Regions from separate parts of the Acidihalobacter yilgarnensis genome, predicted to be linked through region 2. Evidence: predicted binding sites of a transcription regulator. Region 2 holds the regulator's gene; the other holds the start of a gene.
What was found. The regulator sigma-54, encoded in region 2, starts transcription at its own class of promoters, with help from an activator protein. The targets are predictions, from matches to a motif close to TGGCANGNTNCNTGCTT.

Region 1 (5,456 bases), 310 kb from region 2:
ACAGGCGTATGCGGTCGCCGGGCCGCAGGGCCGGCGAAAGGCTTAGCGAAACCGTGATGTCGCCGTTGTTGGCACGCACGGATTGATTGTTGGTTGGCGAGGTGATCGCCAGCGAGCGGTAGGGCGCCACTTGTCCGCTGGAGCCAGTGGCCGGCTGCGGCCCACTGAGTTGTTGCGGCGTTTGCATGGTGTTCAGCGGATGATTGAGCTCAAGCTTTTGGGCGTTGCCGTTGGGCGGCGGGACGTCTGAAAAGACGACATCGCCCTGGGCATTGACCCAACGATAGATCGTTGCCTGGGCCGCAGTAGTAAACAGCAGGCAGAAGATGAAAAGCAGGCGCGCCATTGGCGACAGCATAGGCCGGCACTGGCCCTGGCTGCAAGTGCTAGGCGACTTTGTCTGGACGCAAACGAAAGACGCCCCCGTTTCCGGAGGCGTCCGTCGTGCGATCTTCAGTGGAAGAAGATCAGAGGCTGTAATACATGTCGAACTCAACCGGATGGGTGGTCATCCGCATGCGGGTGACTTCCTCCATCTTGAGTGTGATATAGGCGTCGATGGCGTCGTCGGTAAATACACCGCCGGCGGTGAGGAAGGCGCGATCCTTGTCCAGGGCCGCGAGCGCCTGGTCGAGGGCACTGCAAACCTGAGGTATCTTCTTCTCCTCTTCGGGCGGCAGATCGTAGAGATTCTTATCCATGGCGTCGCCGGGATGGATCTTGTTCTGGATGCCGTCGAGGCCGGCCATCAGCATGGCCGTGAAGGCCAGATAAGGGTTGCCGGTGGAGTCAGGGAAGCGAACCTCAATGCGGCGCGCCTTGGGGCTGGACACCCACGGAATGCGGATCGAGGCCGAGCGATTGCGCGCGGAATAGGCCAGCATGACCGGGGCTTCAAAACCGGGGACCAGTCGCTTATAGCTGTTGGTCGAGGCGTTGGTTAGTGCGTTGATCGCATGCGCGTGCTTGATGATGCCGCCGATGTAGAACAGTGCGGTTTCGGACAGGCCGCCATAGAGGTCGCCGGCGAACAGGTTGACGCCATCCTTGGCCAGCGACTGGTGGACGTGCATACCGTTGCCGTTGTCGCCGACCAGGGGCTTGGGCATGAAGGTCACGGTCTTGCCATAGTTGTGAGCGACGTTCATGACCACGTATTTGAGTATTTGGTTCCAGTCGGCGCGGGTGACCAGCGTGTTGAACTTGGAGCCGATCTCGCACTGGCCGGCGGTCGCCACCTCATGGTGGTGCACCTCGGTGGGGACGCCCATTTCCTCAAGGACCAAGCACATGGCCGAACGCAGGTCCTGCAGGGAATCGACCGGCGGAACGGGGAAATAGCCGCCCTTGACGCCGGGGCGGTGACCGATGTTGCCTTCCTCGAACACCTTCTCGGAATTCCAGCCGGCCTCGTCGGAGTCGATCTTGTAGAACGCGCCCTGCATGTTGGAGCCCCAACGCACGTCGTCGAAGACGAAGAATTCGGGCTCGGGGCCGAAGAACGCGGTATCGGCAATCCCGGTCGATTTCAGGTAGGCCTCGGCGCGCTTGGCGATGGAGCGTGGGTCGCGCTCGTAGCCTTGCATGGTGGAGGGCTCAATGACATCGCAACGCAGGATCAGCGTGACTTCATTGAAAAAGGGATCGATGACCGCAGTGCTCGCGTCGGGCATCAGGATCATGTCGGAGGCCTCGATGCCCTTCCAGCCGGCGATCGATGAGCCGTCGAACATCTTGCCGTCCTCGAAGAGCGACTCGTCGATCGTGTGTGCCGGCACGCTCACGTGCTGTTCCTTGCCGCGGGTGTCGGTAAAACGGAAATCGACGTACTTGGCGTCGTGTTCCTTCATCATGTTGAGAACATCATTCGGGGACATGCTTATTGGCTCCTCACGCGTGGTTCGTTAGATATAGTTCCTGACTTGCAGCTCTGTTGCCGGCCGAGCCCCGCCGTGTGTTGCGATTCATAGGCACAAAAAATGCCAAGCTAAATGCCGGCGCGCCCGCTCCTGGCGACCGGCTGCGGGTAAGTGGTGCGCATTTATGGTGCGCAGCCATCGTATTTGCACCTAATCGGTGCGTTCGCAGCGGAAATAGACCTTTACCTCGCCGATTTCTGGTAGTGCCTTGCTCGCCGTGACGAGTTGTTCCGCGACAAGGCGGGCCATCTCTGCCGTTTCTACCGGTCCGCGGAGCGGCATGAAGAGATCGAGATGGGCTCGCCCGTTGAGATAGTGGAGATGAACGTTTTCGAGTTCCCTCGCCGCGGGGATATCTTTCCACTGTGCGCGTAGGGCTGCAAGCAGTGTCTGGCGTAGGGGTAGATGCGCACAGCTGGCCTCGCGTTCGTCATCCTCTGGATCGACATGCACCGTGACGTCGGAGACGTGCTCGTAGTGTTCGATCAGGTGGTTGCGAACGGCTTCGCCGATGTGATGGCCTTCCGAGACACTGATCCGCGGATTGACTTGAATATGGACGTCGGCCAGTGCCTCGCCGCCCATGCGGCGTGTGCGCAACGTATGTAGGTTCTTGACGCCGTCCAGCGCGAGGATGCTGCCGCGAATCGCCTGAACCTCGTCCGCATCGAGACCGGTGTCGATCAGCTCGCGTACACCGCTGGTCGCCAGTTGCCAGCCGATGCGCAGGATCATTGCCGATACGGCGATGGCAGCGATGGCGTCGAGGTGGTCGAAGCCGAGCAGCGTGCCGCCGATGCCCGCGAACACGATCAACGAGGAGAGGACGTCGGAGCGATGATGCCAGGCGTTGGCCTTGAGCAGCGTCGATTTAACCTGCTTCGCGACGTGCATGGTGTAGTGATACAGCGATTCTTTGGCGAGGATAGCCAAGGCGGCGAAGGCGAGTGCGATGGGTTCGGGGCCGGGGCCATGTTCGGGTTGCAATAGGTGGCTGAAAGCGTCGATGGCGATGCCGGTCGCCACGGCCATCAGCGCGAGGCCAACAATGACCGAGCCGAGGGTTTCGATGCGCCGGTGCCCATAGGGATGCTCGTCATCGGCATCCTGGCTGCCGTGTTTGGCGGCGAGCAGCACAACGACGTCGCTGGCGAGGTCGGAGAGGGTGTGCAGCCCGTCAGCGACCAAGGCCTGAGAGTGGGCCATGATTCCGCCCGCGATCTGGGCCGTTGAGACGACCAGGTTGACCAGGGAGCCGATCAGGGTGACGCGGCGCATGGCGCCGTAACGTGCGTCTGGAGTGGAGGTGTCGATGGTTTCCATGGCGCGCAAGGGGGGTCTCGTGTCGGGCTGGGGATTATGCCACCGGCGCGGGCGCAATACCCATGCCGTTAGCGTTAGCGTGTCGTGGCTTCGTTGGTCTGTATCAGAATCACCAGGCTGACCTCGCCTGCATCCTGATGCGACTCCAGTACGCGATGTCCATGTACGCGGCACCAGGCGGGTATGTCGAGTAGGGCGCCAGGATCGGTACAGTGGACGCGCAAGGTATCGCCCGGCATCAGTTCGGCGACGCGGGTTTGTACGCGGATGACCGGCAGCGGGCACAGCAGTCGGCGTGCGTCGAGCGTGTATTCGGCCACGACTTCAAACGTACCAGGACTGGGGGACTTCGTCCGCCGATAGCGGCACTACCTTCAACGCGCGTGGTTCGTCACCGGGCTCGGCTACGGCCACTTCAACCCAGTCGGCGTCTCGTCCCTGGCTAAAGCGGGCAACGATGCGCGCGGCCAGCGACAAATCTTCGGCGCTGAGTGCGTGGCTGGCTTCGACCAGGGTCAGTGGGCCGGCATGGCTGATTGGTAACAGGTGTACGAACTGTTTGCGGTAACCCTCGAGGAAACGGGACTCGCCTTCCTCCCGCGAGACGATCAGCTTGAAATGTTCGCGGGGGCGCAGGTGGCGCCCCACTTTGAGCAGCATGATGTCATCCAGTTCGTAACGTTTCTCGCCACGATGCTGCCAGAGGTCGCCGAGCTTGCGCGAATAGCTCTCGTCGGTGAGAAAACAGCAGCCGCCAGCCGGTTGGGCGTAGTCGTCGAAGCCATAGTGCTCGGCCAGCGCGATCTGCGGTTTGCGTGAGCGCCCAGAAAAATCGAAGAGCTGTTGGCGATCGATCCAGCCCTCACGTTCAGGTAGCGTGGGTGCGAGATTCCGCGCACACAGTGGGCGCAACAGGCGGTCGTCTGCCCCGGATTCGCGCGCAACGATGGGCATGGTCACCTTGCGTTGCGACTTGGGTCTTTGGCCGATGACCTCGCCGGTGATGATGAAGTCGAAGTCGTGGGCCTGCATCCATTCGCGGGCCTTGCCCACCATGAATATCTTGCAGTCGAGGCAGGGATTGAGATTCGCGCCATAGCCATGCTTGGGATTCAGGACGACGTCCTTGTATTCCTCCACGATATCGACGATGTGCAGGCGAATGCCGAGCTGCTCGGCAACCCATAGCGCATTGTTGCGCTTGGGTTTCGCCGTGTTCGCTTGCTTGCGGATCGCGTGGGTGTGACCCTCGACGCAGAAGCCGGTGAAGAAGTTGATGCCCTCGACATGCACGCCCTGGGCCTGGATCGCGCGTGCGGCGAGCATGGAGTCTAGCCCGCCGGATATCAGGGCAACGGCCTTGCGCTGGGTCATCGGTCTATATGGGTATTGAATGGGCGGGCATCTTAACAAACCCGTCGCCGGCACCCCAAGTTCGCCGTTGTCTAGTGCGCGCGCGTTCCCCGTGGTGTGGGAATGGGGGTGGCGTCGGTCCGATGTGCGAGAGCCCTCCGGGCGGCCTGGCTACCGCTGTTCGACCACAGTTCGAATTGATCGAGCGCGCTGAGTGCTTCGAAGGCCGGGCGGGCACGCATCGCGTTGAGCGTGTCCATCAGGGAGACGAAGGCGGCGGCCAGGGTACGGAAGAGCTGCCCGCTGCCCTGATTCAGGGCGCCGGCAAGGTCGAGGTAGGCGCTGCGGCCCAGATCAATGAAGTAGTCGATGCCGACACGCCGTCTGCGGGCGATTCCCGGAAACAGCCCAGCGAAGAGCAGGCACTGGTCGCCGACATCGCGCAGATGCTCCGCGCGCAGGCTGCCGGTCATTGTCTGCGCCTTGAGGTATTCGAGCGCCATGAGGGTGCGTGCCAGCTCGGGTCTGCGGCTGAAGCGTTGAAGCAGCATCATGAGGTAAGCCTCCAGGTGGGCATCGAGCGGGTGGCCTGTGTCGTTGGCACCTTCCCGGACAAGGCGCTGCCACAGAGCGGCGATGGTGGGTTCAAGGATCAGATCGCTCATAATCTCCTCCTCCTCACGCGGGCTTGCCTTATTTCCTTAGCACACGCCGTGCCGGCCCGCCTTGCTGGCGTCCGCCCGCGGCGGGTTATACTTGCCGCCGATTTCCGCGCGGTGCCGAGGACCATGACCAGCTACGATGTCTCCACCTTCCAATCCCTGATTCGTGCCCTGCAGGATTACTGGTCCGGCGAGGGTT
Region 2 (5,456 bases):
GTACTCGAACGCGCACGCGCCGTGCGCCTTATGGTTTTCGACGTCGACGGCGTGCTCACCGACGGCCGCCTGTTTCTCGGCGACGACGGACAGGAATACAAGTCCTTCAACTCGCGTGACGGACACGGTATGCGCATGCTCAAGGACAGCGGCGTAACCCTGGCAATACTCACCGGGCGCCGCTCGCAGGTGGTCAGTCGCCGCGCCGCCGACCTGGACATCGAACACGTCATCCAGGGTCGCCGCGACAAACTGCCGGCCTTCGAGGATCTGCTATCGACGCTGGCGCTGCCACCCTCGGCTGCGGCCTTCGTCGGCGACGACCTCGTCGACTTGCCGGTCATGCGACGCGCGGGACTCGGCATCGCGGTCGCCGACGCCGCACCGGAGGTCCTGGCACATGCGCACTGGGTCACCACACGCGCCGGCGGGCAGGGCGCCGCGCGCGAAGCCTGCGAGCTGATCATGCGGGCCCAGGGGCAATACGAACGCCTGATCGCGGCTTATCTCACATGAGCCTACAGCGCCTGCTCACAGGCGCCGCGCTGGCCCTTACCCTCATGCTCGGTTACTGGCTCGCGCGACATTCGCTGCCGCCGCCGCTCAAAATGGAGCCTCTGACACACGGCACGGACTACGCCGCAGAGGGCGTGACACTGACCCAGTGGCGCAGCAACGGGCACCGCCGCTATCGCCTGCAGGCAGTACACCTTACACATACCCTACCGGACCGACTCACCCGGCTGACCGATCCGGTGTTGGTGGTATATCCTGAGCGCGGTCCGCCGGTAACGCTACGCTCGCCCAGCGCCATCCTGCTGCCCGGCGACACCATCGTGCAGATGCCAGAGCGTGTGCTCATCACAAGACAGAACACGCAGGGACAGACGATTCACGTGATTTCCAGTAACGTGACGGTCGATACCCGTCAACAGACCGCGACGAGCCCGGCCCCCACCCGCATCGAGGGTCCTGGGTATGTCACGCAAGGCATTGGCCTGAGTGCAAATTTCAAGCAGCAGTTCATCGACCTCCTAAAGGACGTGCACAGTGTTTACACACGCCCAACGACATCCCACTGATTCACGGGCCGCCAGCGGTCGACGTACACGGGCACGCCGATTCTGGCTGATAGCGGCATTCGCCCTATCGTTGCCCCTGAACGCCTGGTGTGCGCCCCCCGTTTCGCGTAACGCCCCTGTTCACATCAGCGCAGACCGATTCCATTTCGATCAGAAAACCGGCATAGGCATCTACACCGGGCACGTCCACGTGACGCAGAACGCGCTGACGATTGATGGTGAACGCCTGACCGTAATTGCACCACCCAAGGGCCCGGTCGAACGGCTGACGATGGATGGGGCTCCCGCCAGCTTCAGCGATGTCACGCCCAAGGGCAAACCGGTGAAGGGACACGCCACGCACATGCTGTATCTGCCCGGCAACCAGGAAATCCACCTCGACGGACAGGCCAAACTGATCCAGGAACGCAACACCTTCAGCAGCGCGCGCATCGTCTACGATACGAAGAGCGGTGTCGTCACCGCTGGCGCGCCCGGCAATCGCGTTAAGGCAACTTTGGTCCCCGGCGGCCAAGGCGGCGCGGAGAAATCCACGCCATGAGCGTACTCAGCGTCACGGATCTCACCAAACGCTATCGCGGCCGCGACGTCCTTGGCGGGGTGTCGCTTGACGTGGGCAGCGGTGAGATCGTCGGCTTGCTCGGCCCCAACGGCGCGGGTAAAACCACCTGCTTTTACATCATCGTGGGCCTGATCCAGCCAGATTCTGGCCATATTCGCCTCAATGATCAGGACATCACCCGATTCCCCATGCATGCGCGCGCGCGCATGGGCGTCGGCTATCTGCCTCAGGAAGCCTCGGTATTCCGCCGCCTCAGCGTCGAAGACAATATCCGCGCGGTACTCGAACTGCGTGACAATTTCGACCCCAAGGCACAGAATGAAACCCTGGAAAGTCTGCTGGATGAACTGCAGATCGGGCATATTCGCAGCAGTCGCGGATTCAGCCTCTCCGGTGGTGAACGACGGCGTGTGGAGATTGCCCGTGCCTTGGCAGCCGAGCCCGCATTCATCCTGCTAGACGAACCCTTTGCCGGTGTCGATCCCATCTCGGTGCTCGATATTCAGCGCATCGTGCGACATTTGAGCGACCGGGATATTGGCGTCTTGATTACCGACCATAACGTACGTGAGACCCTCGGCATCTGTCAGCGCGCCTATATATTGAGCGACGGGCATGTGCTTGCCGAAGGCACCCCGGAAGATATCCTGGACAACCAGAAGGCCCGCGAGGTCTATCTGGGTCAGGACTTCCGCCTGTAAGCAACCCGAGATACCCAAGAGTCCGACGATGACCATTGCGTTAAACGCGAATTCAAGATAAACATCAAACGCGATGATCAAGCCTTCACTTCAACTCCGGCTGGGGCAATCCCTGGCGATGACGCCTCAACTGCAGCAGGCCATACGCCTATTGCAGTACTCGACACTCGAGCTACAGACACATATTCAGGAAGTCCTGGAAACCAACCCGATGCTCGAGGTCGACGAGGATTCCGGGCGAGTTGAGGGCGCGGATGGCGAGCAAATCAACGGCGAATCTCGCGAAGGCGCCGCCGAAGACAACCCATCCCAAGACACCATCCCAGACGAATTGCCGGTCGACAGTGCCTGGGACGATATTTACGAGCCGCCAACCGCAGCGGGCTCCGGCTCGTCCGAAGCCGATGACCGCGACCCCTACGAATCACAAAGCGGCGATGGCGAGTCGCTGATCGATCATCTGCTCTGGCAAGTGCACTTGGCACCCATGAACGAGCAGGATCGCCTGATCGCCATGACCCTGATCGACTCGATCGGCGGTGACGGTTATCTTCAGGAGGATATCGAGAACATCCGTGGATCACTCGCCGCGCAATTGCAGGCCGATCTCGAAATCGAGGACATCGAGGCCGTCCTCCATCTCGTGCAACGGCTAGATCCTCCAGGTTGCGGCGCCCGCAATCTGGCGGAATGCCTCGACATACAACTTTCTGAGATGCCACAAGATATACCGTGGTTGATACAGGCGCGGCGCTTGGTGCAATCCCATATCGACCTGCTCGGGAATCACGATCTCAAGGCACTGATGCGCCACCTGGAACTGGACGAGGCTGGCCTGCAGGAAACCATCGCACTGATCCAGTCGCTCAATCCGCGGCCTGGTGCACAGATCAGCAATAGCCGACCCGAATATATCGTCCCCGACGTGACGGTCCGCAAACAGGGTCAGCGCTGGCGCGTGGAGCTCAACTCTGAAGTTGCGCCGCGCCTACGCTTGAATTCCACCTACGCATCAATGGTACGGCGCGCAGACAGCAGCGTTGACAACACCTACATGAAAAATCAGCTGCAGGAAGCGCGCTGGTTCATCAAAAGCCTGCAAAGCCGTAACGAAACCTTGCTACGTGTCGCCACTGCCATCGTCGAGCAGCAGAGGGGGTTTCTCGAATATGGCGAGGAGGCGATGAAGCCCCTGGTCCTGCGCGACATTGCGGAACAGGTCGAAATGCACGAATCGACCATCTCTCGCGTCACTACCCAGAAATACATGTACACGCCCCGCGGCATCTTCGAATTCAAGTACTTCTTCTCCAGCCACGTCGGTACCGCCGATGGCGGTGAATGCTCCGCAGTCGCGATTCGCGCCATGATCCGCAAACTGGTCGAATCCGAACCCGGCGACAAACCTTTGTCGGACAGCAAGATCGCAGATCTGCTCAGCGAGAAGGGGATACAGGTTGCGCGCCGCACGGTCGCCAAATACCGAGAGGGCATGAACATTCCGTCCTCCAGCGATCGCAAACGACTCAACTAGACTCAAATCATGGAGATCTCACAAAATTCTTCGACTTGGCGCAATACGGACCGACACCCGCATTCCGGCCGTGACCAGGGAGCACAGTCGGGCGCCAGCGTCGAAACCCGGCGGTGGGAGATGTTACCCGCCGTCCACGCCCCGCACAGGGAACCGCGGACGGCGAGCAACGTCGGCCATGATGGCACCGCCCCCAAATGGGCAGTTAAGACACAGCCCTCAACGAGGAGTATCGTATGCAAATCAACCTGTCTGGGCACCACGTAGAGTTGACCGATGCACTACGCGACTACGTAAGCGACAAATTCCAGCGTCTCGAACGACACTTCGACAATATGATCGATGTCCACGTAATTCTTTCCGTAGAGAAATTGCGTCAGAAGGCCGAAGCCAGTCTGAACCTCAGCGGCAACCAACTCTTCGCAGATGCCGTCGACGAAGACATGTATGCCGCTATCGACTCGCTCGTCGACAAGCTCGACCGGCAGGTGATCAAGCACAAGGAAAAGACCAAAGACCATCACAAGGCCGAAGCGACCAAACGCACGGCCATCTGAAACACACAGGCGACACCTGAACCATGCAGATAGGCGAATTACTCACGACCGAACGCATCCTCAACGATGCGGACATCCACAGTAAAAAGCGGGCACTGGAGGCACTAAGCGAACTCCTGGCCAAGGGTGGACAGGTTTCCTCCAATGAGGTCTTCGATACCCTGCTCGCACGCGAGCGCCTGGGCAGTACCGGCTTGGGACATGGCGTAGCGATACCGCACGGCCGCATGGCTGGCCTCAAGGAAACCCAGGCCGCCTTCATCAAATTGAACGGGGGCATCGATTTCGATGCCCCCGACCAGGCGCCGGTTGATCTTCTGTTCGCCCTGGTGGTCCCCGAGGAGTGCACCAGCGAACACCTGGACACGCTCTCAAGACTGGCTCAGTTGTTCAGCGACCCGATCACCGTGCAACAACTACGGGGTGCCCACGACAGCGAGTCCGCCCTGGGACTGCTCAATGACTGGGATGCCAGGCACGCCGCCTAGGCGACGTCATGGACGCCACGCTCTCCGCTGAAACCCTCTATCAAGCCCTCGGCAAACGCCTCGAACTTTCCTGGGTGGCGGGACGTTCGAGCGGAGGGCAGCGTCTGTCTGCGGCCGATACTCACTGGGGCGGCGCCACCCTGGTAGGCCATCTCAACCTGATACACCCGCACTGCGTACAGGTACTGGGTAGCCGCGAATTCGCCTATCTGCAGCAACTCGACACCACCACCCGCGAGCACGCCCTGTCACAACTGCTCAACGGCGAGAGCGTCGTGATCGTCGTCGGTGGCGGAGAATCTCCGGACACCCGGATGATCGAACTTGCCGAGCATGCGGGTATCGCGCTGCTCGTTTCCCCCCTGGCCACGCACGAACTCATCAGCACATTACGCTATTTCCTCAGCGAGGCACTCGCCGAGACTACCACCACACATGGCGTGTTCATGGAAGTGCTCGGCACTGGCCTGCTGCTCACCGGTGACAGCAATGTGGGCAAAAGCGAATTGGCACTGGAATTGATCACCCGAGG

Region 1: the regulator sigma-54 is predicted to act here: its motif matches at 1,969-1,985, upstream of glnA (glutamate--ammonia ligase).

What each region holds. Positions count from the first base shown of each region.
Region 1 is NZ_CP017415.1:3,352,358-3,357,813, reverse strand. Features, by position in the region: gene BI364_RS16145 (DUF4124 domain-containing protein) at 1-346, opposite strand, end outside; gene glnA (glutamate--ammonia ligase) at 468-1,877, opposite strand; gene BI364_RS16135 (cation diffusion facilitator family transporter) at 2,070-3,242, opposite strand; gene BI364_RS16130 (sulfurtransferase TusA family protein) at 3,317-3,562, opposite strand; gene BI364_RS16125 (tRNA (5-methylaminomethyl-2-thiouridylate)-methyltransferase) at 3,567-4,616, opposite strand; gene BI364_RS16120 (hypothetical protein) at 4,688-5,260, opposite strand; gene glyQ (glycine--tRNA ligase subunit alpha) at 5,384-5,456, shown strand, end outside.
Region 2 is NZ_CP017415.1:3,045,341-3,050,796, forward strand. Features, by position in the region: gene kdsC (3-deoxy-manno-octulosonate-8-phosphatase KdsC) at 1-516, shown strand, start outside; gene lptC (LPS export ABC transporter periplasmic protein LptC) at 513-1,082, shown strand; gene lptA (lipopolysaccharide transport periplasmic protein LptA) at 1,051-1,623, shown strand; gene lptB (LPS export ABC transporter ATP-binding protein) at 1,620-2,345, shown strand; gene BI364_RS14740 (RNA polymerase factor sigma-54) at 2,419-3,879, shown strand; gene hpf (ribosome hibernation-promoting factor, HPF/YfiA family) at 4,116-4,436, shown strand; gene BI364_RS14750 (PTS sugar transporter subunit IIA) at 4,460-4,924, shown strand; gene hprK (HPr(Ser) kinase/phosphatase) at 4,933-5,456, shown strand, end outside.